2 regions of the Variovorax terrae genome follow, and region 2 is predicted to be linked to the other one. Evidence: predicted binding sites of a transcription regulator. Region 2 holds the regulator's gene; the other holds the start of a gene.
What was found. Region 2 encodes LexA, which represses DNA repair genes until DNA is damaged. Its sites were predicted from a motif close to ACTGTATNNNNATACAGT; they were not measured.
Positions count from the first base shown of each region.

Region 1 (14,541 bases), 120 kb from region 2:
GCGAGCGCTTGTGCATGTGCACGTCGCCGGCGGCCACCAGGGGCACGCCGCAGCGCGCGCCGGCCTCTTGCAGCGTGGCCAGCCAGAGGTCGTCGTCCAGGCCGTGCAGCAGTTCCGCGGCCAGCCACAGGTTTTGAGAGGGAAAAAGGCCCGATGTCCGCGTCAGGCGGTCGCAGAATGCTTCCAAATCGATAGCGCCGCCAGGCGGGCGCCCGGGCGCGAACAGGATCTCGCAGCCCGCCAGCAGGCTGAAATCGCTGTGCTCCCAGCCCACGCGGTACTCGCCCTTGGCCGCATCGCCGGTGCGCGCTGCGGTGATGAACTCGCACAGGCCGCCCCAGCCGCCCAGGTCGCGCGCCAGGGCGATGAGGCGGCCGCCTTCGAGCGCGAACTCGCTGCCGTAGAGCAGCGTGAAGGGGCGCAGCCGCCGCTGCGCGGGGTCTTGCGCTTCGAGCTGCCGGATGCGCTCCAGGTGCCGGTTCAGGCCCGACCAGGCCCGCACCACGCCGGCCACCGAGCATTCGTCGGTGAGGGCCAGCGCCTCGTAGCCGAGGTTGTAGGCGCGCTGCACCAGTTCCCACGGGTGTGAGGCGCCGCGCTGGAAGCTGAAGTTGCTCAAGGCATGCAGCTCGGCATAGCGCGGCAGGCGGTCCGGGCCGCTGGAGAGCACCGGCGGCAGCTCGTCCTCGTCGTCGCGCGTGTCGGGCTGCGGCTTGTCGTGCGCTTCAGGCATACAGGCCTTGCAGGTACCAGCGGAACGAGGCCGCCCGCTCCAGCCCCCCGGGCGGCGCGTGCTCGCGGTAGATCCAGACCAGGCCCGCCGTGTCGCTGCGCGCGATGAAGTAGTCGCGCCGCGCCGCGCGGCCGGCCTCCCACCAGCCGGTTTCCACGCGGTACAGCCGCGTCAGCCGGCGCAGCGGGGCACCGCCGTGGTGAGGGCGGTCCTGGTGCACCTCCAGCGGCAGCGGCTCGGGCAGCAGCCAGGCGGGGTACAGGGCATCGGCCGCGCCCGGCGGGGGCGGCCCGGCCGGGCGGCGCGGCGGCGGGCGGGCAGCGGGCGCCAGGCCCTGCACCGCGTCCGGCACGGCCACGCGGGGCAGCATCTCCTGCGCCGGCCGCCACTGCTGCATGCGCTCGGGCCGGTGGTCGGCCCGGGCCTGGGGCACCACCACGCTGTGGGCGCCCAGCCGTGCGCTCAGGCGCTCGACGAGCTGGTGCAGCTTGTCGCCCGGGGCGTTGTCTTCGGGCAGGAAGCCGTGGCTGGCGCCGGCCCAGGGCGCGGTCTCCAGCGAGCGCAGGCGCAGGTGGCTGGCCGGGGCCGAGAGGCGGGCGCGGGCCAGGTGCTCGCCCAGCAGGCGGCGCAGGTGGGCCATGTCCTGCGCCGGCTGGGTGGTGCGCACCAGCAGTTGCTCGTGCGGCGGCAGGGGCTGGCCGTTCAGGCGGCGCAGGTCGAGCGTCCATTCGAGTTCCAGCGCCAGCACGCCGCGCTGGCGCGCGCGCAGCCACGCCTGCAGCTGCGCCAGCAGGCGCTGGGCGGCCCACAGCAGCTCAGGCGTGCTGGTGGCCAGGGCCGGCAGCTCCAGCTTCAGGTCGAACACCTCGGGCAGGGTGAGCCAGGGGTAGCGCTCGGGCCGCTCGCCCCAGGCCGCGTCCAGCGCGTCGAGCAGGGCCGCGCCGAAGCGCCGCGCCACGCCGCCGCGCGGCAGCGCGCGCAGCTCGCCCCAGGTGCGGCAGCCGGTGCGCGCCAGCGTGTCCAGGTGCTCGCGCGCGGCGCTCAGCGTGTCCAGCGGCAGGGCGGCGGGCAGTGCTGGCGGCGCGGGCTCCTGCCGGCGCTTCAGGCGCAGCAAGGCCAGTGCTATCAAAGATGTAGCGCCCTGTGACCAGGTGGCGCGGACATCGGGCAGATTTGACTGCAAAAACCGGCGCAGCAGGCGTTGCTGGCCGCCGAACAGCCGCTCGCTGCCCGAGATGTCGAGCAGCAGGGCTTCGTCCACCTGCGCCACGCGCGGCGTGAACTGCAGCGCGCGCCAGCCCCAGGCGGCGCGCTCGTCCTCATGCGAGGGCTGCAGCGCGATCCAGGGCATGGGGCCTCCGGTTCAAGGGGGTGATGTGGGCGGGCGGCGGCGCAGGGCTGCGGCTCCTGCGCGCGGCCAGCAGGGCTGCCAAGCGTTCGGGGCCGGCCGGCAGCACCACCGGCGTCTCCAGCGGCGGCCCGCGCCGCTTGAGGATATGCACGTGCAGCGCCTCGGCGCCGTCGAGCAGCAGGCGCAGGCGCGCGGGCGACGATTCCTGGCAGGCGGCGGGCGTGCGGAACACGAACAGCAGCCGTCGGTGCTGCTGCGCCGCCAGCTGCAGGCGGCGCAATTCGCTGCTGCGGGCCTGCGGCAGCCAGGCCAGCACCGCCGCCACCTCGGCGCAGCGCAGCGCCTGCTCGGCGGCCCACAGGCGTGCCGCGGGCCTGTCGGTGCGCACGCACAGCAGCCGTTCGCCGGGCAGCCCCTGGGCGTGCAGGCTGGGGCCGAACGGGTCGTGAGGCGCGCCCACCAGCACCAGCGGCCCGGCCTGGCTGGCCAGGGCCTGGCTCAAGCCGGGCGACAGCAGCCGCCAGGCATGGGCCCCGGCCTGTTCCTGCAGCAGCTCGACCATGCCATCGAGCGGCCAGCCGCCGCCGGGCAACTGCCGGTCCAGCGCCTCGTGCCCGGTGGGCACGCAGGCATCGCCCGCCCGCGCCAGCGCCTCGCCCCGCCAGACATGGGCCGACAGGCCGCCCGGGAGGGCGGCCACGTGGCGTGGGGCGGAGGCGGCGGGCATGGGTGGCGTTGGGAAGATTTGAAAGACTGTTTGTTTATACAGTATTTGGGTGGACGCAGGAATGCCCATGGCGGTGGTGGCGCTTTTACTGTCCAAGGCCTTCACCGCGCAACCCGCCTGAGCCCGGCGGAAGCGGCCTACCATCGGGGTTGGGCGCAACCCGTGCCCGTCCCGGATGGAAAGGCCGATGCCATGAACCCCGAACTCAGCCGCCTGGCCGTGGCGCTTGGCCTGGACGCAGCCGACCAGGAACCCTTGCGCCTGGCCTTCGGACTGGCTTGCGCCGAGCGCGTGCAGCACCTGCTGGAAGCGCCCGAAGCCGTGGCCGGCGTGGCGGCGCTGCGTGCCTTCGTGGATGGGCGGCTGGCGCGGCCCGCGCTGGAGGAGGCCGCGCGGCGCGTGGCCGAGGTGGCGCGCAGCCACCCGGGCTCGCGCTCGCTGGACGGCGCGGCGCACGCGGCGGTCTCGGCCACCCATGCCGTTGCGCAGGCGCTTGCGGGCCGGGCGCTGGAGGCGGCCAGCTACGCGGCCTATGCCAGCGTCTACGCCTACGGCGGCTACGCGGTGCGCGATCCCGAGGCCTTCGCGGAAGAGTTCACCTGGCAGCTGCACTGCCTGCGCGGGCTGGCGCAACCGCCGGCGGTACCGGCGCCCTGACTGGGAAGGGCCGCCGGCCGGGTTCGCGCCTCTAGCCTCTAATACCCCAGCGAGTAGCGGTAGCCGCGAAAGCTCAGCACGGCGGCTTTGGGCCCGATCTGCTCCAGCACCAGGTCGGCCGCAGGCCGCTCTCCCTCATGCAGCACCTGCCCGTTGATGATGAGCATGCGGCTTTGCGGGTTCTCCGAATACACCGAGCCGCTGATGGCGAGGGCGGGCAACTGGCCCCGGATGTCGGGCGGCAGTTCGTCGGGCGCATAGATGCGGGGGGCCGGGGCCGCGGCGGGCTTGGCCTTGGCGGCGGCTGTGTCCGCGGCCTGGGCCGGCTCCCTGGCGGGTGCGGGGGAGGCCGCTGGCTTGGCCGAGGGGGACGCCACGGCGGGAACCGCCGGCGCCGGGGCAGGCACGGCGTTGGGGGAAGGGGTTGGGGCGGCCGGCGCCGCCACGACAGGCTCGGGCATCGGTGCGGGGGCCGGCCGCGGCGCCGCAGGAATCTGGAGCGGTGCAGCCGGCGCGGCGGCCACGCGGGGAGCAGTGGGGGCGGCGGGTGAGGGCGTGGGCGCAGGGGCCAGGACGAGGCGCCAGGCCAGCAGGCCCAGCATCAGCAGCGCTACGGCCAGGCCGACCCACAGCAGGGGCTGGCGCCTGCCTTGCGCCGGGTCATGGGCCGGCAGCGCGGCGGGCTGCGCGTGCAGGCCGGGCACCGTGCCGCGCTCGCGTTCGGCGTCGGCTCGCTTCAGTGCATCGAGGATGTAGGACATGCCTGCTGTTCTCTCAAGGTCGATTCGTGGAGGGGTTGCCGGTCTGCAGGCGCGGCTCTTCCACGCCCGCGGCGCGGTTGAGCTGCATGAAGGTGATCGGGCCTGCGCGGCCGTCGGGCACCAGCCCCTGGGCCAGCTGGAAGGCATAGACCCGAGCGCGCAGCGGCGTTTCCCGGGCTGCCGGCGTGCGGGCCGGCTGTTGCGCAGCCAACTGGGCGGCCAGCCATTGCGCCACCGGGCCGCTGGGGCTGTCGGCGGTCTTGCCGGAGTAGCCCGGGGGCGAGCGCCAGAAGGTGGCGTAGTCGCCGCGCCATATCTCGGCCAGGGCCGTGAGCGGCACGGTCTGCGCGGCGCCGCCGAGCACTAGCGTGGCGTCCTGCTCGGTCAGCCCGGTGAGCAGGGCGTAGCCGGGCTGGCGGCTCTCGTCGTACACGGTGAGCAGGCCGGGGCGGCCCAGTTGGCGGATCAGGGCCAGGCTGGTGCGGCTGCTCCGGAAGCACTGCACCTGCTGGCGCTGGGCGGCCTGGCAGGGATCGCCCTCGCCGAGCGCCAGGGGCCAGGAGGCAGCGAGCGCGCGCCAGGCCTCGCTCTCGTCGCGCACCAGGAAGGCCGGGCCAGCGGCCGCCGAGGCTGCCGGGGTTGCCGCCGCTGCTGCGGGGCTGGAGGCAGGCGTTGCGGCGGCCGAGGCCTTCGCCGCAGGCGCAGCCGCTCGCGCCGGGCTCGCCGTGGCGACGGCGGTGGCGGGCTGGAACAGGCTGCTGTTGAAGGCCAGCAGGCCCGCGCCGAACAGGGCCGCGCCGCTGATGAGGCCCAGCCCCCAGGCCGCGGCGCGGCCGCGCGCCGGCGCGGCCGTTTCGGCGGGGTCGAAGACTTCGGCAGCGGCCTTGTCCACCACGCGGCGGTCCACCGTGGCCTGGCCGTTGGCATAGGCGCCCAGCAGGGCGCGGCCGCACAGCAGGTTGATGCGGCGCGGCACGCCGCGCGAGAGCTGGTGGATGCGCTGCAGCGCCTTGCGGTCGAACGGCAGGGCGCCGCTCAGGCCGGCCACGGCCAGGCGGTGGCGGATGTACTGCGCGGTTTCGGCCTCGGTGAGCGCGTCGAGGTGAAAGCGCGCGATCACGCGCTGCGCGAGCTGCTCCAGCTCGGGGCGGGCCAGCATCTTGCGCAGCTCGGGCTGGCCGATCAGGATGATCTGCAGCAGCTTGCGCTCGTTGGTTTCGAGGTTGGTGAGCAGGCGCAGCTGCTCCAGCACGTCGGCGCTGAGGTTCTGCGCCTCGTCGATGATGAGCACGTTGTTCTGGCCGGCGGCATGGGTGCGCAGCAGGAAGGCGTTCAGCGGATCGGTGAAGTCCTTGGCCGTGGGCGCGCCCGGGCCCGCGTGCTGCACCGGGATGCGGAATTCATCGCACACCGACTGCAGCAGTTCGCCCGCGGTGAGCTTGGGGTTGAAGATGTAGGCCACGTTGCAGTTGGCCGGAATCTGCTCCAGGAAGCAGCGGCACACGGTGGTCTTGCCGGTGCCGATCTCGCCGCTGAGCAGCACGAAGCCGCCGCCACCGCCCAGCCCGTACAGCAGGTGCGCCAGCGCCTCGCGGTGCCGTTCGCTCATGAACAGGTAGTGCGGGTCGGGGGCAATCGAGAAAGGGTCCTGCTTCAGACCAAAGAATTGCGCGTACATGGGCTTGAGGATACTCGGGACTGCAGATGCCACCCTGATGACACAGGCGCCCCGCATCGGCCCGAACGGGTCCGGCGTCAGCGCCTCTCGCGGCCCGGCGGGAGGCCGGTGAATCGTTTGTTACAAGGCGGGAGGATAGCCGTTTTGCAGCGCAAGGCCGAGGACTTTGCCAATGCGGCGCGTGTTCGAGCCGGCCGCGGCCTGGGCACGGTGCGCCGGAGCGGGGCCGTTCGGCCTTGCCATGGAGGCTGGGTTGAGTGCAGAATCCGCCGCGTATGAACGATGCGCAGGGTGCGGGACAGCCGCACCGAATCCTGGTGGTCGATGACACGCCAGACAACCTCTACCTGATGACGGCGCTGCTCGAGGAGCACTACGAAGTCATGCTGGCGCCTTCGGGGGCCCGGGCGCTGGAGATGGTGCAGTCCGATGCGCCTCCGCAACTGATCCTGCTGGACATCATGATGCCCGACATGGACGGCTACGACGTGATGCGCCGCTTGCGGCAGGACCCCGCGACGGCGGCGATCCCGGTGATCTTCCTCACGGCGCTGACCAGCGTCGACGAAGAACAGTTCGGCCTGGACCTGGGCGCCACGGACTACATCACCAAGCCGATCAGCCCGCCCATCCTGCTGGCGCGGGTCAAGACCCATCTCGAGCACAACCTGAACGCACGGCGCCTGCAGTCGCTGTCCGAGAAGCTCTCGCGCTACCTGGCGCCGCAGGTCTGCCAGTCGCTACTGGACGGCTCGCGGCAGGCGGAGATCCGCACCCAGCGCAAGCGGTTGACGGTGTTCTTCTCGGACATCAAGGACTTCACGGCCTCCACCGCGAAGTGGCAGCCGGAGGACGTGACCCTGCTGCTCAACAGCTATTTCTCCGAGATGTCGAACATCGCCGCCGAGTATGGCGGCACGCTCGACAAGTTCATCGGCGATGCCATGGTCATCTTCTTCGGCGACCCCGTGTCGCTCGGCGTGAAGGAGGATGCCCTGCAATGCGTGCGCATGGCGCTGGCCATGCAGCTGCGCATGGCGGAGCTGCGCGTGCTCTGGCGCGAGGCCGGCATCAACAAGTCGTTCGAGATCCGGATCGGCATCAACACGGGGTTTTGCGACGTGGGCAACTTTGGCAGCGAACAGCGCATGGACTACACCATCATCGGCCCGGAGGTCAACCTGGCCGCGCGGCTGGAGCAGGCGGCCGAACCCGGCCAGATCATGATTTCCGGCGAGACCCAGGCGCTGGTCCAGGAGGCCATCGACACCGAGGCCATGTCCCCGGTGGTGGCCAAGGGCTTCGCCGAGCCGATCGCCGTCTTCCGGGTGCAAGGCGAGATCGCGGGCCAGGGCCGCCAGCACCGCGTGATCCAGCACAAGCGGCCGGGCATGCAGCTGACCATCGACCTCGATCGCCTGCCGATGGCCGAACGCGCCGCCGCGGCCCGGGAGCTGCGCGACGTGGCGGACCGGCTGTCATGAGCGAGCCCACTCCCTTCTCCCAGGGCAGCGGCCCCGCGCCCGGCCCCAATGGCCTGGCCACGCGCGTGAGCGAGCTGGAGCAGGAACTGGCGCGCGCGCGCCTGTCGCTGAAGCTGCTGCTCACCACGCTGAACTCGACCGACGACGGCATCATGGCCGTGCGCTTTGCCGACGGCAAGACCTACAGCAACACCAAGTTCCTGGAGATGTGGGGCACCTCCGCCGAGCCGCCGGGGCCGGCCCAGGCGGAGCAGCAGATGCAGCGGCATGCCGCGCTGACGCGGGACCCGGAACGCTTCATCGCGAAGATCCGCGAGCTGCAGGCCCACCCGGAGCTCGAGGACTTCGACGTGATCGAGCTCAACGACGGCCGCACCTTCGAGCGCCACGTCATTCCCCAGCGGGTGGACGGCAAGGTGGTCGGGGTGGTCATCAACTTCCGCGACATCACGCAGCAAAGGCGCTTCGAGGAAAAGATGGTGTTCAACCACCTCGTGGTGGAGAACGCGGGCCCGATGCTGTGGCTCGACGCCCGGGCCGGCAAGGTGGTCTATGCCAACAAGGCGGCCTGCCAGCACCTGGGCTACACGGCCGACGAGCTGCTCGGCATGGACATCTCGGTGTTCGACATGGATTTCTCGCGCGACCAGTCGCGTGCCGTCAGGACCGCGCTGCAGGAGACGGGCCGACCGGTCACGTTCGAAAGCCGCAACCGCTGCAAGGACGGACGCGTGGTCGATGTCGAGGTGACCGTCTTCCTGGCCCGCGACGACAAGCGCGCGCTGAATATCGCCTCGCTCAAGGACATCACCGAGCAGAAGCGGGCCGCCGAGGCCATGGGCCGCCAGCGCGCGACCATGCGCTCGCTCATCAACTCGATCTCCGACCCGATCTTCTACAAGGACCCGCACGGCCGCTACCTGGGCTGCAACGAGGCCTTCGCCACGGCCGTGGGCAAGCCGGTGGGGGAGATCGTCGGCCGCACCGACGCCGAGCTGCTGCCGCCCAGGCTGGCCGAGGCGCTGCGCGAGCGCGACCGGGGCATCCTGAGCTCCCTGCAGACGCGCCGCCAGGAGGAGTGGCTGACCGACCACCACGGCCGGCGCAAGCTGTTCGAAACCGTCAACGGGCCGTTCTGGGACGAGGACGGCCAGCTGCTCGGCATCATGGGCATGGGCCGCGACGTCACCGAGCGCAAGCAGGCGGAAGAAGCCGTGCGCCGCGCCAAGGAGATCGCCGAGGAGGCCACCCGCATGAAGTCGGACTTCCTGGCCAACATGAGCCACGAGATCCGCACGCCGATGAACGCCATCATCGGCATGTCGCACCTGGCGCTGAAGACCGAGCTCACGCAGCGCCAGCGCGACTACATCAGCAAGGTGCAGAGCTCGGGCCAGCACCTGATGGGCATCATCGACGACATCCTCGATTTCTCGAAAGTCGAGGCCGGCAAGCTCGACATCGAGCAGGCCGATTTCGAGCTGGAGAAGCTGCTGGACAACGTGGCCAACCTGCTGACGGAGAAGAGCAATGCCAAGGGCCTGGAGCTGGTGTTCGACATCGCGCCCGATGTCCCGCCGATGCTGGTCGGCGACTCGCTACGGCTGGGCCAGATCCTGATCAATTTCGCCAACAACGCGGTCAAGTTCACCGAGCAGGGCGAGATCGTCGTGTCCGCGCGCGTGAAGGAGCGCAGCGCCGACGGCATCCTGCTGCATTTCGCGGTGCGCGACAGCGGCATCGGCCTGACCGAGGAGCAGGTCGGGCGCCTGTTCCAGAGCTTCCAGCAGGCCGACAGCTCCACCACGCGCCGGTTTGGCGGCACCGGGCTCGGGCTGGCCATCTCCAAGAAGCTGGCCGAGCTGATGGGCGGCGAGGTCGGCGTGAACAGCAGCTTCGGCAAGGGCAGCACCTTCTGGTTCACGGCGCGGCTGGGCGTCAGCCAGCTGCGCAGGCGGGAGCTGTCGCTGAACCCGGACCTGCGCGGCTGCCGCGTGCTGGTGGTCGATGACAACGACAATGCCCGCGCCGTGCTGCACGAGATGCTGGAGACCATGCGGTTTTCCGTGTCCGAGGCCTCGTCGGGCCGGGCCGCCGTCGAACGGGTGCGCAACGCCGCGGCCGGCGGCCACCCGTTCTCCCTGGTCTACCTGGACTGGCGCATGCCCGGCATGGACGGTATCGAGACGGTCCGGCAGATCAAGGCCCTGGGCCTGGAGCGCGAGCCGCGCTTCATCATGGTGACGGCCTACGGGCGCGAGGAAATGCTCAAGGAGACCGAGGCCGTGGGCATCGGCAGCGTGCTGGTCAAGCCCATCAGCGCCTCCATGCTGTTCGACACCACGATGGCGGCGCTCGGCGTCGAGCACTTCGAGCAGCGCGAGGCCGCGCCGCCGGCCGCCGCCGAGGCCACCGGCCGGCTGGCGGCGATCAGCCAGGCGCGCCTGCTGCTGGTGGAGGACAACGACATCAACCAGATGGTGGCCTCCGAAATCCTCAGGGACGCCGGCTTCGTGGTCGACATCGCCGACAACGGCCAGATCGCCCTGGACATGGTGGCGCGCTCGCGCTACGACCTGGTGCTGATGGACATGCAGATGCCGGTGATGGACGGCATCGCTGCGACGCGCGAGATCCGGCGCGATGCCCGGCTGCACGGCCTGCCGATCGTGGCCATGACGGCCAACGCCATGCAGCAGGACCGCGACCGCTGCCGCGAGGCCGGGATGAATGACTTCCTCATGAAGCCGATCAATCCCGAGCAGCTGTGGGACATGCTGCTCAAGTGGATCAAGCCGCGCTCGGATGCAGGTGCCGGGGCTGGTTCCGCCGAGGCCCCGGCCGGCGACCCGCTGGACGGCATTCCCGGCCTCGACACGGCCACCGGGCTGAGCCGCATGATGGGCAAGAAGCCGCTGTATCTGTCGATGCTGCGCCGCTATGTGGCAGGCCAGCCCGGCGTGCCCGACGACATCCGTCAGGCCCTGGCGGCGGACGACTGGGGCACGGCGGAGCGGCTGGCGCATACGGCCAAGGGGGTGTCCGGCACGATTGCGGCCCTGCAGGTCGAGGACCAGGCCGCGCTGCTGGAGGGCCTGCTGCGCCAGCGCGCGCCGCGGCCGCAGATCGACGAGGCGCTGGCGGGCTACGAGCGCGGCCTGCGCAGCCTGATCCTGCACCTGGAAGCCAGGCTGCCCGCGCCCTGAGCGCGGCCCGGCGGCCCCGCCTGGCCGGGCGCCGCCGCGCCGCGAATTCAGCAGTTCCGGTTCTGTAGGACTACCTAGCACCCCTCCTGGGGCGCGGCGCACACTGCCCCTGGAAGCTGTCACAGCGATCAAGGGTCAGGGTTGCAGGGTGTCCGCCTCGCGGGTGCGCTCAGACGGGTGAAGGGCAGCGCTCGCGGGCGGTCGGCGCCACCGTGCTCCATGGCAGGGAAGACAGTGCCGCAGGGGGTGACGATGTTGCGATGGTGCGCGCATGTGGGGCGCCGGGCGATCCGGGGCCTGTCGCGTTGGGTGGCGTTCGCTCCCACCGCGCCGTTGGGCGACCTGCCTGCGGCGGCGGCGGCGGTGCGGGAGCCCCCGCCGTCCGGCGGCGGGCTGGCCTATCGCCTGAAGGCCTGGCCGGAGCTGCCGCCCTCGCTCCAGACCGCCGAGGTCTACCGCGTCCTGTCGTTCATGAGCCTCAGGCCGGTGCGCCTGAGCTGGATGGTCTCAAGCTCCCGCCTGTCGGCCGAGGCCGCCCGCCAGCTGATGGGGGTGCTCGATGCCACGCATTCCGTGGAGGTCATCGATCTTTCACGATTCACCGAAAGCCGATAGGTCGGGCGGCAGGGATTCGCCGGTGAAGTCGGCCGGGTGCTGGGGCCAGGCGATCACCACGGCGCAGCCGCCGCTGGCGGCGCGCGCAAACGACAGGTGGCCATGGATGGCTTTGGCCCGGGCTGCCATCGATTGCAGGCCGAGCCCGGGGTGGTCGTGCCGGACGTCGCTGCGCTCGAATCCCGTGCCGTTGTCCTCGATGCTCATCAGCAGCGACTCGCCTTCCATGTCGAGCTGTACGTCGATGCGTGTCGCGTGGCCGTGCCGCACGGCATTGCTGATGGCTTCCTGCGCGATGCGGTAGAGGTGGACCCCGGTTTCCGGAGGCACATGCTCGAAATCGCCGTTCGCCTCGAACGTGCCCCAGACGCTTTTGGCCAGCGACAGGTCGCTGGTGAGCTGCTCCATGGCGCGCAGGAAGGCGCCGGGATGGCTGCCCACGGGCATCAGGCCGCGGGCCAGCGCCCGGGTGGTTTCGGCGGCGGACTTGACCTGCTCCTGGGTGTGGTCGAGGTGGCGGGACAGCTCGGGATCGCCTGCCGCCAGCCCCCGGGCGCCTCCCAGCATCAGCGAGATGCCCGCCAGCACGGAGCCCAGCGAATCGTGCAGCTCGCGGGCGATGTCGGCCTGCTGCGCCTCCAGCTCGGAGAGCAGGGTCCGCTCGAAGCGGTTCCTGGCCGCATGGATGCGCACGGCGAGCGCCTCGTGCTCGGAGGCCATCGTCGCGGTGGTGATGAAATGGGGCGCGCCTTTCCACAGGGTGAACGACAGGTTGAGCGCAAGCTGGACCAGGCTTCCATCCTTCTTCTTCATCCTGAGCAGGCCCGCGGGAACAGGCCGGCCCGCCAGGGCCTTGCGGCGGCGCTGCTGGGCCAGGGCCCGGTCGTCCGGCGCGATCATGTCATCGACGGCCATGCCCACCACCGGATCATCGGGCGTGTAGCCGAGCATGAGGCGGAAGCTGGTGTTGATGTAGGTGATGAATTGCTCTCCGGCCACCATCACGCCGGTGTCCACGCCCTCGATCATGGTCTGCAGGAACCGGTGCTGCTCGTGCTCCAGCCGGCGGGCGGCCATCTGCGGCGAGATGTCCATCACCACGCCGGCATAGTGCAGCGGCACGCCGTTCTCGTCGCGGGTGATGGTGCGGCCCCGGCTGCGCACCCAGACCCAGTGCCCCGCGGCATGCCGGAGCCTGAACTCGGACTCGCGGTAGGCGGTTTCGTCGTCCAGGTACTTCTGCAACGCCAGCGGGCGCTGCGCCCGGTCGTCGGGGTGCACCAGCTTCTGCCATTCATCCAGCGTGGCGGGCATGGTCTTGCGGCCCAGCAGGGTTTCCCAGCGGCGCATGTGGATGACTTTGCCGGTCGCCGGCGTGTAGGCCCACAGGGCGACCTCGGCGCCATGCAGCGCGAGGTCGAGTTCTTCCGCCGTCTTGCGCTGCAGCTCCAGCATCTCGCGCTGCTCCTGCTCGGCGAGCTTGCGCAGCGTGATGTCGGTGATCGCGCCCGAGAAGCGCAGCGGCCGGCCCGAGGCGTGCCAGGCGCCCCGTCCGCGGGCGTGGAACCAGCGGTAGCTGCCATCGCGGCAGCGCAGCCGAAGCTCCATGTTGAAGGCCGTGCTCCGGTTGGCGAGATGGTTGCGCAGGTTGCCGAGAACGGGCACCGCGTCATCCGGATGCAGGTGGGAGCTCAGCACGTAGGCTTGCTGGAACTCCGCCTCCGAGCGGTAGCCCAGCAGCTCGCGAAAGCGCGGAGAGCAATACATCTCGCGGGTGACGAGGTTCCAGTCCCATATGCCGTCATTGGCCCCGGAGGTGGCCAGCTCGAAGCGCTGGTTGATGATCCGCAGCTCGTGCTCGGCCCGCTGGGTGCGCACCAGGATGCGGTGCGACAGCGCGACCCCGAAGCCCAGCAACAAGACCGACAGCACGGTCATCGCGGTGTAGAGCACCCGGGACAGTTCGCGCGAGGTTTCGTTGATGGCGTCGGAGAACGCATCCTCGATCGGCCACAGGGCTTCGTTCAGCCGGTAGATGTCCTGCGTCAGGGCCTGCAGGCGGGCTGCCGGCGGCCGCAGTGCGGGCGCGGCCCGGAGGAGGGCATGCAGTTCCCCGGCCACCGACTGCAACTGCTCGATCTGCAGATCAGCCTCTGCCCACTGGCGGATCGCCTTGTCGAACAGGGGGTAGTGGCGGAAGTACCTGAACAGCGCGATCATTCCGGGAATGTCGTCGGGGTGGTTCTGGCCCTGCAGAAACCCGGCGGTCGCCAGCGCCAGGTCGGGTGAGGCCTTCTCAAGCTCCAGCCGCGCGATGCGGTCGCCCAGCGGCACCGCCAGGGCCTTCAGGTAGCCCTGGTAGTCGGCTTCCTGCTGCGAGCCGGCATAGCGCACGAGGTGCATCACCGCCTCCTTCTGGGACTTGGACCAGAGGCCTTCGCCGCCCACATAGGCGCGCGCCGCATTGGTGAGCCGCAGGGTCAGGAAGCCGAGCGCCAGCAGCAGCACGATGGCCACCAGCAGCGGCCACAGGACCGCCAGCAGGGCCTGGGGAGAATAGCCCCGGGGCGGGCTGGCAAGGCGTTCTTTCAACGATGGTCGACTCGATGGCATAGGCGAAACAGCGAAGCTCTTCTGCATCCTTGTGCCCCGGGGACTCGCGCCCGGCGGCGGCCGAGGCTTCAGGAACGGCGCCTGATCCGGGCGCGCGGGACGCGGTGACGTGGGCGCCGAAGCGCTGCCCTGATGCGGCAAGGGGGGATGCCGGCCGGGCTGCTGCCCGGGCGAAGCCAGGGCGCACAAGCGCCGGGCTCGCCAGGGCCGCGAGGGCCGGACGGCGCTTCTGTCATTCGATGGATGGAGCTGGGAATGGAGTGGCCAGACATGGGTTGATGCGCACCGATACTATCTGGAAGCACCCGGCAAAAATAACGAATTGAGAATCCATTGGTAAGTACGGGTACCTAGCATTCGGTGGGTGCCGGGCGGGCGGGCCTGTCACCATGGGCTATCCTCCGCGAACGCAGTTCCTTCACGCAACTTCTCGTCCCTTTCAGTGAACTCAGTCCTCGTCCTCGATGACCATGGCATCGTCCGCTATGGGCTGGAGATGCTGATCTCCAGTTGCGCCGAACTGACGCTGGCGGGCTCGGCCGGCAGCCTGGCGGAAGGCCTGCGCTGCATTGCCGAACTGAAGCCGGCGCTGGTGATCAGCGACATGTCGATGGAGGACTCGCGCGGCATCGACACGGTGCGGGCCGTGGTCCAGGCGCAGGGGCCGCGCTCGACCCTGATCATGTCGATGCACGATGAAATGCTTTACGGCGAGC
Region 1 is NZ_JALGBI010000001.1:2,069,484-2,084,024, reverse strand. It holds gene MMF98_RS09785 (error-prone DNA polymerase) at 1-733, opposite strand, end outside; gene MMF98_RS09780 (DNA polymerase Y subunit UmuC family protein) at 726-2,084, opposite strand; gene imuA (translesion DNA synthesis-associated protein ImuA) at 2,053-2,811, opposite strand; gene MMF98_RS09770 (hypothetical protein) at 3,004-3,468, shown strand; gene MMF98_RS09765 (general secretion pathway protein GspB) at 3,507-4,229, opposite strand; gene MMF98_RS09760 (ExeA family protein) at 4,243-5,907, opposite strand; gene MMF98_RS09755 (adenylate/guanylate cyclase domain-containing protein) at 6,183-7,391, shown strand; gene MMF98_RS09750 (response regulator) at 7,388-10,597, shown strand; gene MMF98_RS09745 (hypothetical protein) at 10,817-11,212, shown strand; gene MMF98_RS09740 (PAS domain-containing protein) at 11,189-13,804, opposite strand; gene MMF98_RS23725 (LuxR C-terminal-related transcriptional regulator) at 14,268-14,541, shown strand, end outside.
Region 1: imuA (translesion DNA synthesis-associated protein ImuA) is a predicted target of LexA. The motif match lies at 2,837-2,854, and genes of this name have one in related genera.

Region 2 (14,541 bases):
CTTTTTTTCAGGTCTTCTACAAGACTGGCGTCCTGGCCGCGCGCCGGCCCAACAAAAAGGGCCCGAAGATCGCTCTTCGGGCCCTGGGGCGCGCCACCTGCCGTGCCGGCGGGCGGGGCCTAGTTCAGTACCGGGGAAATCAGGCGAAATTGGCTTCGGCGAACTTCCAGTTCACGAGGTTGCTCAGGAAGGTCTCGACGAACTTGGGACGCAGGTTGCGGTAGTCGATGTAGTAGGCATGCTCCCATACGTCCACCGTCAGCAGCGCCTTGTCGGCGGTGGTCAGCGGCGTGCCGGCGGCGCCGGTGTTGACGATGTCGACCGAGCCGTCGGGCTTCTTCACGAGCCAGGTCCAGCCGGAGCCGAAGTTGCCCACGGCCGACTTCACGAAGGCTTCCTTGAACGCGGCATAGCTGCCCCACTTGGCATTGATGGCCGCGGCCAGCGCGCCCGAGGGCTCGCCGCCGCCGGCGGGCGCCATGCAGTTCCAGAAGAAGGTGTGGTTCCAGATCTGGGCCGAGTTGTTGTAGATGCCGCCGCTGGAGGTCTTGATGATCTCTTCCAGGGTCTTGGTCTCGAACTCGGTGCCCTTTTGCAGGTTGTTGAGGTTCACCACGTAGGCGTTGTGGTGCTTGCCGTGGTGGTACTCCAGGGTTTCCTTGGAGTAGTGCGGGGCCAGTGCGTCGATCGCGTAGGGCAAGGCGGGCAGGGTGTGTTCCATGGTTTCCTCGTTCGTGGTTTGTTGTCTGAAAGCGCGATTGTAGGAATTAAATCAGGCGCTGCTGTGTCACGGTGAGATCAACCTCGCCATCCGCAAGGGTTGCCCGCACGGCATCGCCCGGCCGCACGCCGCGCACGCTGGTGATGGCGCCGCCCTGGGCATCGGCCAGCCAGGCGTAGCCGCGTTGCAGCACGAGCCGCGGATCGAGCAGCCCGAGGCGCAGCCGGGCGCGCTCCAGCCGTTCGCCGGTGCGGGCCAGCGCCAGCCCCGTTTTTTGAGGAAAATCGGCCTGAAGTCCTTGCAGCGTGGACTTTTCCTGCTGCAGATTCGATAGCACGCTGTAGCGCAGGCGCTGCGCCTGCTGCCCCAGGCGAAGCTGCTGGCGCGCCACCAGCCCCGAGGGCCGGCCCAGGCGCGAGGCGGCCAGGTCCAGCCGCTGGCTCTGCCCGTCGAGGTGGCGCTGCGCGCCGTCGCCCAGGCGCTCGCCGAGCAGCTCCAGCGCGCCCAGCCACACTTCGCGCGGCTGCGCCGCCAGCTCGGCCGCGGCCGTGGGCGTGGGCGCGCGCAGGTCGGCGCAGAAGTCGGCGATGGTGAAGTCGGTCTCGTGCCCGACCCCGCTGATCACGGGCACCGGGCTTTGCACGATGGTGCGCGCCAGCTGCTCGTCGTTGAAGGCCCACAGGTCTTCGATCGAGCCGCCTCCGCGCACCAGCAGGATCAGGTCGATGACCGGGGCCTCCTGCTGCGCCAGGCCGGGCCCGGCGGGCGTGAGCGGGTACAAGCTCGACAGCGCCCGCACCAGCTCGGCCGGCGCGCCGGCGCCCTGCACCGCCGCCGGCGCCAGCACCACCGGGATGTGCGGCACGCGCCGCCGCAGCGCGGTCACCACGTCGTGCAGCGCCGCGGCGCCGGGCGAGGTCACCAGGCCGATGCCGCGCGGCATCAGCGGCAGCGGGCGCTTGCGGGCCGGGTCGAACAGGCCCTCGGCCTCGAGCCGTGCCTTCAGGCGCAGGAACTGCTCGAACAGCGCCCCCTGCCCGGCCCGGCTCATGCTTTCCACAATCAGCTGCAGGTCGCCGCGCGGCTCGTACACGCCGAGCCGGCCGCGCACCTCCACCAGTTCGCCGTCGCGCGGCGCGAAGTCCAGCAGGCTGGCCGCGCGGCGGAACATGGCGCAGCGGATCTGGCCGTTTTCGTCCTTCAGCGAAAAATAGCAATGCCCGCTGGACGCGCGCGAGAAGCCCGAAATCTCGCCGCGCACCGCGACAGGATTGAACCTCGCATCGAGCGCATCAGCCACGGCGCGGCACAGCGCGCCGACTTGCCAGATTCGTGGCGTCATTGCTGGGGTTGGCACCTGCACCATCAGCAAATCCGCGCTTTCCCGTCGGTTTTGGTGGGGTAATACTCCACAGAGGCCCGTCCGGGGCCCATGGCGCCGGGGCGATCCGGGCCCAAAGCCGATTCCATGGTGCAAGCTGTTGATTTCATTCAGTTTTTCTCTGCTCAAAATGTCATCGATCTGTCACATCGACGCGCCGGCGCGGCTCGCGGGCTTGTCAAGCCCCACTTGCCCACAAAGTTATCCACAAGAACTGTGGGTCGCGCGGGGAGCGCCGAAGGTGCCGGGCGGCAGCGGCCGATTCATCCGGAACGGCCCGGTGGCTGGGCCATAATCACACCGCAATTCATCTGCGCGGAGAGTCCCCCTTGCTTTCGATCATACAAGCCGCAGGCTGGCCGATCTGGCCTCTCGTCGCCTGCTCCATCCTGGCTCTGGCCCTCATCATCGAGCGTTTCGTGAGCCTGAAAACCAACAAGATCGCCCCTCCGAAGCTGCTCGATGAAGCGCTCACGGTCTCGCGCACCGCCGTGCCCACGCCCGACGTGGTGACCCAGCTCGAACAGAACTCGGCGCTGGGCGAGGTGCTGGCCAGCGGCTTTCGCGCCCTCAACTCCAACCCGCGCTGCAGCGAAGCCGACCTGCGCGCCACCATGGAAGGCACGGGCCGCGCGGTGGCGCACCGGCTCGAGCGCTACCTCACGGCACTGGCCACCATCGCCTCGGCCGCGCCGCTGCTGGGCCTGCTGGGCACGGTGATCGGCATGATCGAGATCTTCGGCTCGCAGTCGCCGGCCGGCGGCGCCACGGGCGGCAACCCGGCGCAGCTCGCGCACGGCATCTCGGTGGCGCTGTACAACACGGCGTTCGGCCTGATCGTGGCGATTCCCTCGCTGATCTTCTGGCGCTACTTCCGCGCCCGCGTCGACGCCTACCTGCTGGCGCTGGAGCTGGCCTCCGAGCGCTTCGTGCGCCACCTCAACAGCCTGCGGAAATGAACACCCCCACGCTCTCCCACTTCGTGTGGATCGCTGCCCCCCGAGGGGGCCGCAGCCTCCTTGGGGCGGCCCGGCGGAGGCTGGCGCGATGAACTTCCGCCCGCGCCAGAAGGAAGAACCCGAGATCAACCTGATCCCGTTCATCGACGTGCTGCTGGTGGTGCTGATCTTCCTGATGCTGTCCACCACCTACAGCAAGTTCACCGAGATGCAGCTCAAGCTGCCGGTAGCCGACACCGACGCGCAGCGCGACTACGCGCGCGAGGTGATCGTCTCCGTCAGCAGCGACGGCCGCTACATGATCAACAAGGCCCCGGTGAACGGGCGCGGCGTCGAGACGCTGTCGCAGGCGCTGTCGGGCTCGGCCCGGGCCGGCAAGGACACCGTCGTCATCATCAGCGCCGACGCCAGCGCCGCGCACCAGGCGGTGATCACCGTCATGGAGGCCGCGCGCCGCGCCGGCCTGACCCAGATCACCTTCGCCAGCCAGTCGTCGGCGCAGGCCGGCGGCCGCTAGCCCATGCGCGACGCGCTGCAGGCGGCGTGGCTGCGGCGCGGCGGGCTGGCCTGGCTGCTGTGGCCGGTGTCCCTTTTGTTTGGTGCGCTGGCGGCGCTGCGGCGCGGCCTCTACCGCGCCGGCCTGCTTCGGATCGGGCGGGTGCCGGTGCCGGTGATCGTGGTCGGCAACGTGGTGGCCGGCGGCGCCGGCAAGACACCCCTGGTGATCGCGCTGGTGCGGCACCTGCACGAGCGCGGCTGGCAGCCCGGCGTGGTCTCGCGCGGCTATGGCCGCCGCAGCCAGGACTGCGTCGAGGTGCAGCCGAGCAGCCCGGTGGCCGAAACCGGCGACGAGCCGCTGCTGATCGCGCGCGCCGGCGCCGTGCCCGTGTTCGTGGCGCGCCGGCGGCTGGACGCCGCCCGCGCCCTGCTGGCGGCGCATCCGGCCACCGATGTGATCGTCTGCGACGACGGCCTGCAGCACCTGGCCCTGCACCGCGACATCGAGATCTGCATGTTCGACGACCGCGGCACCGGCAACGGCTTGCTGCTGCCCGCCGGGCCGCTGCGCGAGCCCTGGCCGCGCCGCGCCGCGCCGGCTCCGGCCCTGGTGCTGCACTCGGGCGCCCGGCCGGCCTTTGCCGGCTTCACGGCGCGCCGCGCGCTGGCGCCCGAGGCCGTGCGCGCCGACGGCAGCCGGCTGGCGCTGGCCGCGCTGCGCGGCCGGCCGCTGCTGGCGCTGGCCGCCGTCGCCCGGCCCGAGGCCTTCTTCGACATGCTGCGCGCGCAGGGCCTGCAGCTCGCGCGCACCCTCGCGCTGCCCGATCACTATGATTTTGATAGCTGGAAACGACCGCCCGACGAGGACCTTCCGCTGATCTGCACCGAAAAAGATGCCGTGAAGCTGTGGCGCACCGAGCCCGGGGCGCTGGCCGTGCCCCTTTACTTCGAGCCCGAGCCTGCGTTCCTGCAGGCGCTCGACCAACTGCTGCCCGAGGCGCCACGGGCGCGGCTATCATCGCCCGATGCATCTTCACGAGAACCCCTGAATGGACAGCAAACTCCTTGAACTGCTGGTCTGCCCCGTGACCAAGGGCCCGCTCGAATACCGCCGCGAGGCGCAGGAGCTGGTCTCGCGCAGCGCCCGCCTGGCCTACCCGGTGCGCGACGGCATTCCGATCCTGCTCGAAAACGAAGCCCGCACCCTGAGCGACGAGGAACTCGGACTGTGAGCGGCGCCGGCGCGCCCGCCGCCTTCACCGTCCTGATCCCGGCCCGGCTGGCCTCCAGCCGCCTGCCGAACAAGCCGCTGGCCGACCTCGGCGGCCTGCCCATGGTGGTGCGCGTGGCGCAGCGCGCGCAGCAGTCCGGCGCGCTGCGCGTGGTGGTGGCGGCCGACGACGCCGCCATCCTCGAAGCCTGCCGGCTGCACGGTATCGACGCCGTGCTGACCCGCACCGACCATCCCTCGGGCAGCGACCGCCTCGCCGAAGCCTGCGAGCGGCTGGGCTTGTCCGACGACGCCATCGTCGTCAACGTGCAGGGCGACGAGCCGCTGATCGAGCCCAGCCTCATCGGCGAGATGGCCCGCCTGCTGCAAGCGCGCCCCGAGGCCAGCATGAGCACGGCCGCGCATGCCATCGGCGACGCCGCCGAGTTCGCCAACCCGAACGTCGTCAAGGTGGTGCTCGACGCCACCGGCCTGGCGCTGTACTTCAGCCGCGCCCCGATCCCCTGGTGGCGCGACGGCTTCGCGCAGGGCCTCGGCGCCCTGCCCCCGGGCCCGCCGCCGCTGCGCCACATCGGCCTGTACGGCTACCGCGTGGGCTTTCTGCGCGAGTTTCCGCGGCTGGCGCAAGCGCCCCTCGAAATCACCGAGGCGCTGGAGCAGCTGCGGGCGCTCTGGCACGGCCACCGCATCGCGGTGCATGTCACGCCCCACGCGCCCGGCCCGGGGGTGGACACGCCCGAAGACCTGGAGCGCGTGCGCCGCCTGTTGTGAGCGCTCGCAGGACCGGACGGGCCTAGCGCTTTCCCGGGTTTGAGAGGCCCCGCCGCAGCCTGCGCTGTCAGCGGAGGTGAAGCTCACGCATGCTATCCTCGGCGGCAATAACGCGTGACGGCCTGATGACGGGATCCAGCCCCGGCGGCCCACAGCGCAGGCCGATTGCAAACCATCCGAGGATTTTCATGAGACTGATTTTGTTGGGCGCCCCCGGTGCCGGCAAGGGAACGCAAGCCGCGTTCATCTGCCAGAAGTACGGCATTCCCCAAATCTCCACCGGCGACATGCTGCGCGCCGCCGTCAAGGCCGGCACGCCGCTGGGCCTGCAGGCCAAGGCCGTGATGGATTCCGGTGCCCTGGTCAGCGACGACATCATCATCGGCCTCGTGAAGGAACGCATCGCCCAGCCCGACTGCGCCAACGGCTTCCTGTTCGACGGCTTTCCGCGCACCATCCCGCAGGCCGACGCGATGAAGGCCGCCGGCGTGAAGCTCGACTACGTGCTGGAGATCGACGTGCCGTTCGACGCCATCATCGAGCGCATGAGCGGGCGCCGCTCGCACCCGGCGTCGGGCCGCACCTACCACGTCAAGTTCAACCCGCCCAAGGCCGAGGGCCTGGACGACGTGACCGGCGAGCCGCTGATCCAGCGCGACGACGACAAGGAAGACACCGTCAAGAAGCGCCTGGAGGTTTACAGCGCCCAGACCCGCCCGCTGGTGGACTACTACAGCACCTGGGCCGCAGCCGAACCGGCCGCCGCGCCGCGCTACCGCGCCATCAGCGGCCTGGGCACGGTGGACGAGATCACCGCGCGCGCACTGCAGGCACTGGCGGGCTGAGCCCCCTCGAAGCGCCTACGGCGCCTCCCCCCAAGGGGGCGCCACCAGCGGCCCGGCAGAGCCGGTTCCGCGGTGGCCCTGGACTAGGCCGCGAGCCGTGCGACCCACCATGAAATCCACGCCCCGCCTGCCGGGGCGTTTTTCTTTCCGGGGCCGGCCCGGCAGCAACGAATCCCCTTAGCGCAGCAACCCCAGCAGCAGCGCCACGCGCGCCTTCACGGGCGACAGCCCCTGCGAATCGGCGATGGCGTCACCGGGCCTGGGCAGCACGCGCCCGTCGGCGCAGCGCGTGGCGCGCACCACCTTCACGCCGGCAGCCTGCGCGTCGAGCAAAGCGGTTTCGAGTTCATGGTGCAGGCTGCCGTTGCCGGTGCCCGCCGCCACCAGGCCCTGCACGCCGTCCTGCACCAGCGCCCGCACCACGGCGCCGCTGGCGCCGGCATAGTTCATGACGATTTCCACGCGCGGCCAGGTCGCCTCGTTCGCTATCTTTTCGATAGCATCTAATGACCACCCCGCCTGGACCTCTGGCCAATTTCGCGTCAAACGCACAGCGCCTTCCTCGACATAGCCGAGCGGCCCGCCCTCGCCCGAGCTGAAGGCATCGAGCCGGTAGGTGTGGGCCTTGCGAACCTCCAGCGCGCCGTGCACCACGCCCGCGCACACGGCCACCACGCCATGCGCGCCCGCCGTGCGCGCCACGGCTACGGCGTCCAGCAGGTTCTGCGGGCCATCCGGCGAGAGGGCCGTGGCCGGGCGCATGGCGCAGGCCAGCACCACGGGCTTGGCGGCCGCCAGCACCGATTGCAGGAAGTACGCGGTCTCCTCCAGCGTGTCGGTGCCATGCGTGATGACGATGCCCTGCACCTCGGGCTGGGCCAGCCAATGGGCGCAGCGCCGGGCCAGCGCGGCCCAGATGCCGAAATCCATGTCCTTGCTGTCGACCTGCGCCACCTGTTCGGTCAGCAGCGGCACGCCGCGCAGCGCCGGGAGGGCCGCCACCAGCTGCTCCACACCAACCTGCGCAGCGGTGTAGCCGATGTTGTCTCCCGCCGTCGCGGCCGTGCCGGCGATCGTGCCGCCGGTGCCCAGAACCACAATCTTTTGCGCCATCGCTTGCAAACTTTCAAAAACTGGTTAAAAATACAGTTACTGGATATTAAGACAGTGATGTGCCCCCAAGGAGCCGCCATGATCGACCTGCCGCAGTTTCCCGTCAAACTCACCGCCCGCCAGCAGCAGATTCTGGACCTGATCCAGAGCGCCATCGCCCGCACCGGCGCGCCGCCCACGCGGGCCGAGATCGCCGCCGAGCTCGGCTTCAAGTCTGCCAACGCCGCCGAGGAGCACCTGCAGGCGCTGGCGCGCAAGGGCGTGATCGAGCTGGTCAGCGGCACCTCGCGCGGCATCCGCCTCAAGAGCGACACGCTGCGCTCCATCAACGAGTCGCGCATCAAGCAGTTCTCCCTGCCGCTGCCCAGCCTGGCCCAGCTGGCCCTGCCCCTGGTGGGGCGGGTGGCCGCCGGCTCGCCCATTCTCGCGCAGGAGCATGTGGACCAGACCTACTACGTCGAAAGCAGCCTGTTCCAGCGCAGGCCCGACTACCTGCTCAAGGTGCGCGGCATGTCCATGCGCGACGCCGGCATCATGGATGGCGACCTGCTCGCCGTGCAGGCCGGCAAGGACGCCAAGAACGGCCAGATCGTGGTGGCGCGCCTGGGCGACGAAGTCACGGTCAAGCGCTTCAAGCGCAACAAGCACCTGATCGAGCTGCACGCCGAGAACCCCGACTACCAGACCATCATCGTCGAGCCCGGCGAGCCCTTCGAGATCGAAGGCCTGGCCGTCGGCCTGATCCGCAACACCATGCTGATGTAGGCGAGCGAGGCATTCCCATGAAGGCGGCAACGGCGCAGCAGGCCCAGGCCCTGGAGGACATCCCCAACATCGGCCGCGCGATCGCCAGCGATCTGCGGTTGATCGGCATCCACCAGCCGCAGCAGTTGCAAGGCCGGGATGCGCTGGCGCTGTACCGGTCGCTCAACCGCGCCACGCACCAGCGCCAAGATCCGTGCGTGCTCGACACCTTCATGGCTGCGGTCGACTTCATGAACGGTGCAGCGCCCGCGCCCTGGTGGCACTACACGGCGCAAAGAAAGAGCTTGTACAGGGATCTCTAGACAAGAAAATTTCCGCAGCGCCAGGTGGCGGGCGTATGGCAGTCACAGGCCATCACCCTGGCGCAGCGGCTGGTTCAGCAATCCTGCCTGTGTTCAACCTCTGTTTTTGACAATCCGCGAGACAGCGCCCGCCCTTGGCAAGGCCCTGCCCCGCACCGACTGGAAAGGTTTCACATGGGAATCGCATTGTTTGCCGTCAGCGGCCTCTTCTCTCCACTGCAGGCCCTGGCCCACTGGCTCATGCCGGGCGTGGCGCATCCGGCCCGCGCGGGACGCCGGCCCGGCCGGCGCGCCAGCCCGTCTGCTATCAAACCCATAGCAGACAATGACCGCTGCACCTGGACCTCCGCCCCCAAAGCATCCAATCTTCGGATTCACCGGCCGCTGCGCGTGGTGCGCGTGCTCGAAGCCGGCCGCCCGCCGGCGGATGCGGGCCGCATGGTGATCTCGGGCAGCATGGCCGATGTCTGCGCCGAGCTGGACCGGCTTGCCGCGCTCGAAGCCACGCGGCACTGACGCGGTACGCTCAGGCCTGGCTGCCCAGCAGGTAGTCGGTCTTGCCCAGCGCCACGCCGTTGTGCCTCAGGATGGCATAGGCCGTGGTCACATGGAAGAAGAAATTGGGCAGGACCCAATGCTTGAGGTAGGCCTCGCCCTTCATGGTGCGCGTCTTCTCACGGCCGACCGGGAAGGTGATCTCCTTGTCCTCCGTGCCATCGAGCCGCTCGGCGGGCACGCTCTCCAGGTAGGCCAGGGTTTTCTCGATGCGCGCCTTCAGTTCGGGCAAGGTGGCCTCGTTGTCCTCGAACTTCGGCGCCTCCACGCCCGACAGCCGCGCCACGCCGAGCTTGGGGCCGTCGCAGGCGATCAGCACCTGGCGCGTGAACGGCAGCATGTCGGGCGCCAGGCGGCACTGCAGCAGCACGGCAGCATCGAACTTCTTCGCCTCGGCATGGGCCTGCGCCTTGTCCAGGAAATGGCTAAGGTTGCCGAGCATGGATTTGAAAATCGGCAGGCTGGCCGACGACATGGAAATGGACATCTGAAACTCCGGTGTGAATTCTGTACGGATTGAAACCGCGGGGGCGGGCCATGCGCCGAAAAAACTGCATGTGCCAAGGCACAATGATGGCATGAACATTGTGATCCTCGACGACTACCAGGATGCGGTGCGCAAACTCGACTGCGCCGCCCGGCTCGACGCCTTCCCGGCCAAGGTCTACACCAACACGGTCAAGGGGATCGGCCAGCTCTCGGTGCGGCTGAAGGACGCCGACGTGATCGTCCTGATCCGCGAACGCACGCACATCACGCGCGCGCTGATCGAAAAACTGCCCCGGCTCAAGCTGATCGCGCAGACCGGCAAGGTCGGCCCCCATGTCGACGTGGCGGCCTGCAGCGAGCGCGGCATCGCGGTGGCCGAGGGCGTGGGCTCGCCGGTGGCGCCGGCTGAGCTGACCTGGGCCCTGATCATGGCGTCCGTGCGCCGCCTGCCCCAGTACATCGCGCACCTCAAGCATGGCGCCTGGCAGCAATCGGGCCTCAAGGCCGCCTCGATGCCGCCGAACTTCGGCCTCGGCACCGTGTTGCGCGGCAAGACGCTGGGCATCTGGGGCTACGGCAAGATCGGCCAGCTGGTGGCGTCCTACGGCCGCGCCTTCGGCATGCATGTGCGGGTCTGGGGCCGCGAGGCCTCGCGCGAGAAAGCCGCCGGCGACGGCTACCAGGCCGCCAGCAGCCGCGCGGCCTTCTTCGAGGAGTGCGACGTGCTGTCCGTGCACCTTCGGCTCAACGACGAGACGCGCGGCATCGTCACGCTGGAAGACCTGTCGCGCATGAAGCCCACGGCGCTGTTCGTGAACACCTCGCGCGCCGAACTGATCGAGACCGACGCCCTGATCGCGGGCCTCAACCGCGGCCGCCCGGGCCTGGCCGCCATCGACGTGTTCGAGAGCGAACCGATCCTGCAAGGCCACGCCCTGCTGCGGCTGGAGAACTGCATCTGCACGCCGCACATCGGCTATGTGGAGCAGGACAGCTACGAGCTGTATTTCAGCGCGGCTTTCGATAATGTGGTCAACTTCATCAAGGGAACGCCAACCAACATCGTCAATCCTGGGGCCTTGCAGGTTCGTCGTTGAGCGCAGCCAGTTCGGTTGCTGTATTTCTCATGCCAGCAACCGGAGATCCGATGGACACCACAGGCACGACTGCCCGACAACCGCCGCTGCCCGGCGTGCTCTGGGCGCTGCTGCTCGGCAACTTCGTCATCGGCACGGGCGTGATGGTCGTGCCCGGCACCCTCAATGAACTCAGCAGCTCGCTGAACGTCCCCGTGGCCACGGCCGGCCAGCTGATCTCGGCCGGCGCGCTGGTCATGTGCCTGGGCGCGCCGCTGCTGGCCGCCGTGGTGGCGGGCTGGGACCGCCGCCGCCTGCTGACGCTGTCGCTGCTCTGGTACGGCGTGCTGCATCTGCTGTGCGCGGCCATGCCGAGCTTCGGCACCCTGTTTCCGGTGCGCGTGCTGGCCGTCATCTCGCCGGCCATCTTCACGCCACAGGCCGCGGCCTGCGTCGGCCTGCTGGTGCCGCCGGCGCAGCGCGGGCGGGCCATCACCTTCGTCTTCCTCGGCTGGTCAGTGGCCTCGGTGCTGGGCTTGCCGCTGGCCGCCTGGATCGGCGGCAGCCTGGGCTGGCGCAGCGCCTTCGCGCTGGTCGGGCTGATGAGTTTTGCCAGCATGGCCTGGGTCTGGCGCGCCATGCCCGACGGCATCCGCCCACCCGCCCTGTCGGCGGCAGCCTGGCGCGAGACGCTGCGGTCGCGCGCGCTGATGCTGTGCGTGGCGGTCACCGTGCTGTACTCGGCCGGGCAGTTCGTGCTGTTCTCCTATTTCGCGCCCTACTACAAGGCCCGCCTCGATCTGTCGCCGCTCCAGCTGAGCCTGCTGTTCGCCTGGTTCGGCGTTTTCGGCTTCATCGGCAATGTCTGGATGTCGCGCAACATCGACCGGCTCGGCACCGCGCGCGCCGTGATGATCAGCATCGCCGGCATTGCGCTGAGCCTGCTGCTGTGGCCGCTCGGCACCAGCCTCCTGCTGGCTGCACTGGTGATGGTGCCCTGGGCGCTGGGCTGCTTCTCGTCCAACTCGGCCCAGCAGGCGCGCCTGGTCGGGCTGGCGCCCATGCTGGCCGCCGGGTCGATCGCGCTCAACACCTCGGCCATGTACGCAGGCCAGGCACTGGGTGCGGCCAGCGGCGGCTGGCTGATCGCCCATGGCCAGATGCACGTGCTGCACTGGGCCGGGCTGGGCGGTGTGCTGCTGGCCATGCTGCTGAGCTGGCGGGCTTCGCTGGCGTCGCCGCCCCTGCGGCAGGCCTGAAGGCCCTGCCCCTTGCGCCTCTAGCGCTTGCGCGGCTTCGGGGCGATTTCCTCTTCGGTGGAAGAGTCGAACAGGTCGAAATCGATCAGGTTGTCGTCCGGGACCGTGGGTGTGGGCTGGGTCGTGCGCAGCTCGGAGCCATGGCTGGGCGCGGAAGTGGTGGTGGAGAAATCCTCGCCCGGCTCGATGAAGGCCGATGGTGGGAGCTCTTCACTCAGCTCTTCGCTGAGGTCGATGTCCAGGCCCAGGCGAGGCGAAGGCTTGGGCAGCGGCACCAGGCCGGGCCAGGTGTCCGCCGCGCTCCTTTCCGCCGGCGGTGCGGTGGACAGGGGCTGGATCGCCGTGGCCGAGAAGGTCGGCCGCCCCGGCAGCGCGCCGTTGCCGGGCGGGTTCGAATTGAGGGAGTCCGACAGATCGCTGTCGACCGGCTCGCCGCGGCGGTCCACCACGTCCTTGGCGATCGTGTAGAGCAGCAGCAGCTCGCGGTAGGCCTCCAGGTCGAAGGCGTCGCCGTCGCCGCTGCCGGGCTTGCGGAAAATCGACTCCTCGATCACGTCCAGCACCCGCGCCGACGGCCACAGCGCCTCGATACGCGAGAGCGCGGCCTCGTAGGCCTCCAGGCCCCGGCTGTCGGCGCTGAAGGCCTCGAACGGCGGCACCTGCGCGTTGAACACGCGGTTGAAATCCTCGCGCAGGTGGTCGTATTCGGCCCGGCGCTCGAGCGAGTGGTAGATCTTGAACAGGTCCAGGTAGGCCAGCGCGCTGGTTTCCACGTTGTCGCTGATGTGGTTCTTCAGCACCTCGATGGCCTGGTCGTACTGCCCGAGGGACACGAAGAAGTCGGCCTGCTGCTGGATGTCGAACAGTTCCTCGGCCTTGACGGCGCGCCCGCTGCCGCCCGTGCTGCTCACGAAATCGGAGCCGATCACCGACGGCAGCACCGACACCGGGCCAGCCGCCGGCGCGATCGTCCGCGACTTGAGGCTTTCGAACATGGACTCGTCCACGCCCAGATCCACATCCACTTCGGTCAGCGGACGCGAAAAACCCGAATGCGCTGCCTCGGGCAGGTGGGCCGCCAGGTTCAACTCGTCGTCGGGCGCCTCGACGCGGTCGCGGCCATGCCACCAGTTCTGCCCCACGGTTTCGCCGCTGCGCTTCTGGCGCCACGCATAGCCGGCAGCTGCGATGGCTGCCAGCAGCAGCGCGATGAGGCCGTACACCAGCCCATTGGAATAGCGTTCGTCCTCGGCCTTCTGCAGCTTGGTGCGCAATTCGCCGAGGCTGGCCTGGTTCTTCACCGTCAGGTCGCGAAGCGATTTGACGTCCGTCTCCAGCCCCTGCAGGCGCTGCGCATCGCGCAGCAGGTCCTGCGGCTGGGCGTTGAGCGCGCGCCACAGGGCGGCCGCCTCGGCGCGCTGCTGTTCGTTGGCCGCCGGGGCCGACAGCATCTCGGTGGAGGACCGCAGGGTCGGGTCGCGCTCGACCAGCAGGTCGGCCCCCTCGAGCTTGAGGCGGGGTTTGCCGCCCGCCGCCTCGCGCGGCCGCTTGGGCGGCGCAGCAGCAGGCCCCTGCGGCGCCGGGCTGGCCGCGGCTGCGGTGTTGGTGCTCGCAGCGGCCCGGGCCTTGCGCCGTGCCTTGGCTGCGGCCTTGGGAACCGCCTCCTCGCCCACGGGCGCCCGCGCCACGGGATTCGCAGCGGGAACGGACGGCACCGCCGAGGCGGCCAATGACGGCTGCGGCATGGGCACAGTCACGGGAGGAGCAATGACCACCGGCGCAGCGGATGCCGGCGCGTCGCTGGACAGGTCGGCCAGCAGCACATAGCGGCGGGTGGTCTTCTGGGTGCAGCCGGCCCGCAGGTAGACCGTGACCACAGGCTCATCGACGATGGCCGAGGAACGGATGCGGACCAGGACGTCCTGCGGGCTGGCGCCCGGCTCGACCACGGTGCGGACCTTGCCGCCATCGATCCGGGTGTCGGCATGGAAAACGTCGGCGTCAAAGCACAGGGTCGACGGGTCTTCGCCGGATTCCAGCCGGACCGGCACGGTCAGATCGAGCGGGCGCCCGATCAGCGTGGCACCGCGCGCGCGCCCAAGAGACAGGGCCATGCTGCTGCACGCAGCAAGCAACAGAATTCCTCCGACAGCGGTACGGCGCAACTTCACAGCGAGCTTTTCATATGGTTACATTGAATTTTGACACAGGCCCCGGTTCATCCGCTACGTGATAATGCGCGGCATGAAAGTTGTTTACACCACGGTCGGCGTCGTGGGCGCCGGCGCCATGGGCCAGGGCATCGCCCAGATCGCAGCCCAGGCCGGCAGCACCGTCCGCCTGTTCGACACCCAGACCGCCGCCATCGCCCGGGCGCGCGAGGCAATCTTCGCACAATGGGACAGGCTGCGGGACAAAGGCAAGCTGGATGCCGCCCAGGCCGAGGCCTGCAAGGCCCGCTTGCTGACCGCCGACACGCTGGCATCGCTAGCCGATTGCGACCTCGTGGTGGAGGCCGTGGTGGAGCGGCTCGACGTCAAGAAAAGCCTGTTTGCCGAGCTGGAGGGCCTCGTCTC
Region 2 is NZ_JALGBI010000001.1:1,953,978-1,968,518, forward strand. It holds gene MMF98_RS09215 (Fe-Mn family superoxide dismutase) at 140-721, opposite strand; gene xseA (exodeoxyribonuclease VII large subunit) at 768-2,087, opposite strand; gene MMF98_RS09225 (MotA/TolQ/ExbB proton channel family protein) at 2,432-3,061, shown strand; gene MMF98_RS09230 (ExbD/TolR family protein) at 3,150-3,578, shown strand; gene lpxK (tetraacyldisaccharide 4'-kinase) at 3,582-4,628, shown strand; gene MMF98_RS09240 (Trm112 family protein) at 4,609-4,791, shown strand; gene kdsB (3-deoxy-manno-octulosonate cytidylyltransferase) at 4,788-5,561, shown strand; gene adk (adenylate kinase) at 5,750-6,406, shown strand; gene MMF98_RS09255 (asparaginase) at 6,584-7,519, opposite strand; gene lexA (transcriptional repressor LexA) at 7,598-8,284, shown strand; gene MMF98_RS09265 (helix-hairpin-helix domain-containing protein) at 8,302-8,586, shown strand; gene MMF98_RS09270 (hypothetical protein) at 8,761-9,102, shown strand; gene MMF98_RS09275 (DUF1993 domain-containing protein) at 9,113-9,628, opposite strand; gene MMF98_RS09280 (D-2-hydroxyacid dehydrogenase family protein) at 9,720-10,727, shown strand; gene MMF98_RS09285 (MFS transporter) at 10,778-11,965, shown strand; gene MMF98_RS09290 (type IV pilus assembly protein FimV) at 11,986-14,079, opposite strand; gene MMF98_RS09295 (3-hydroxyacyl-CoA dehydrogenase) at 14,210-14,541, shown strand, end outside.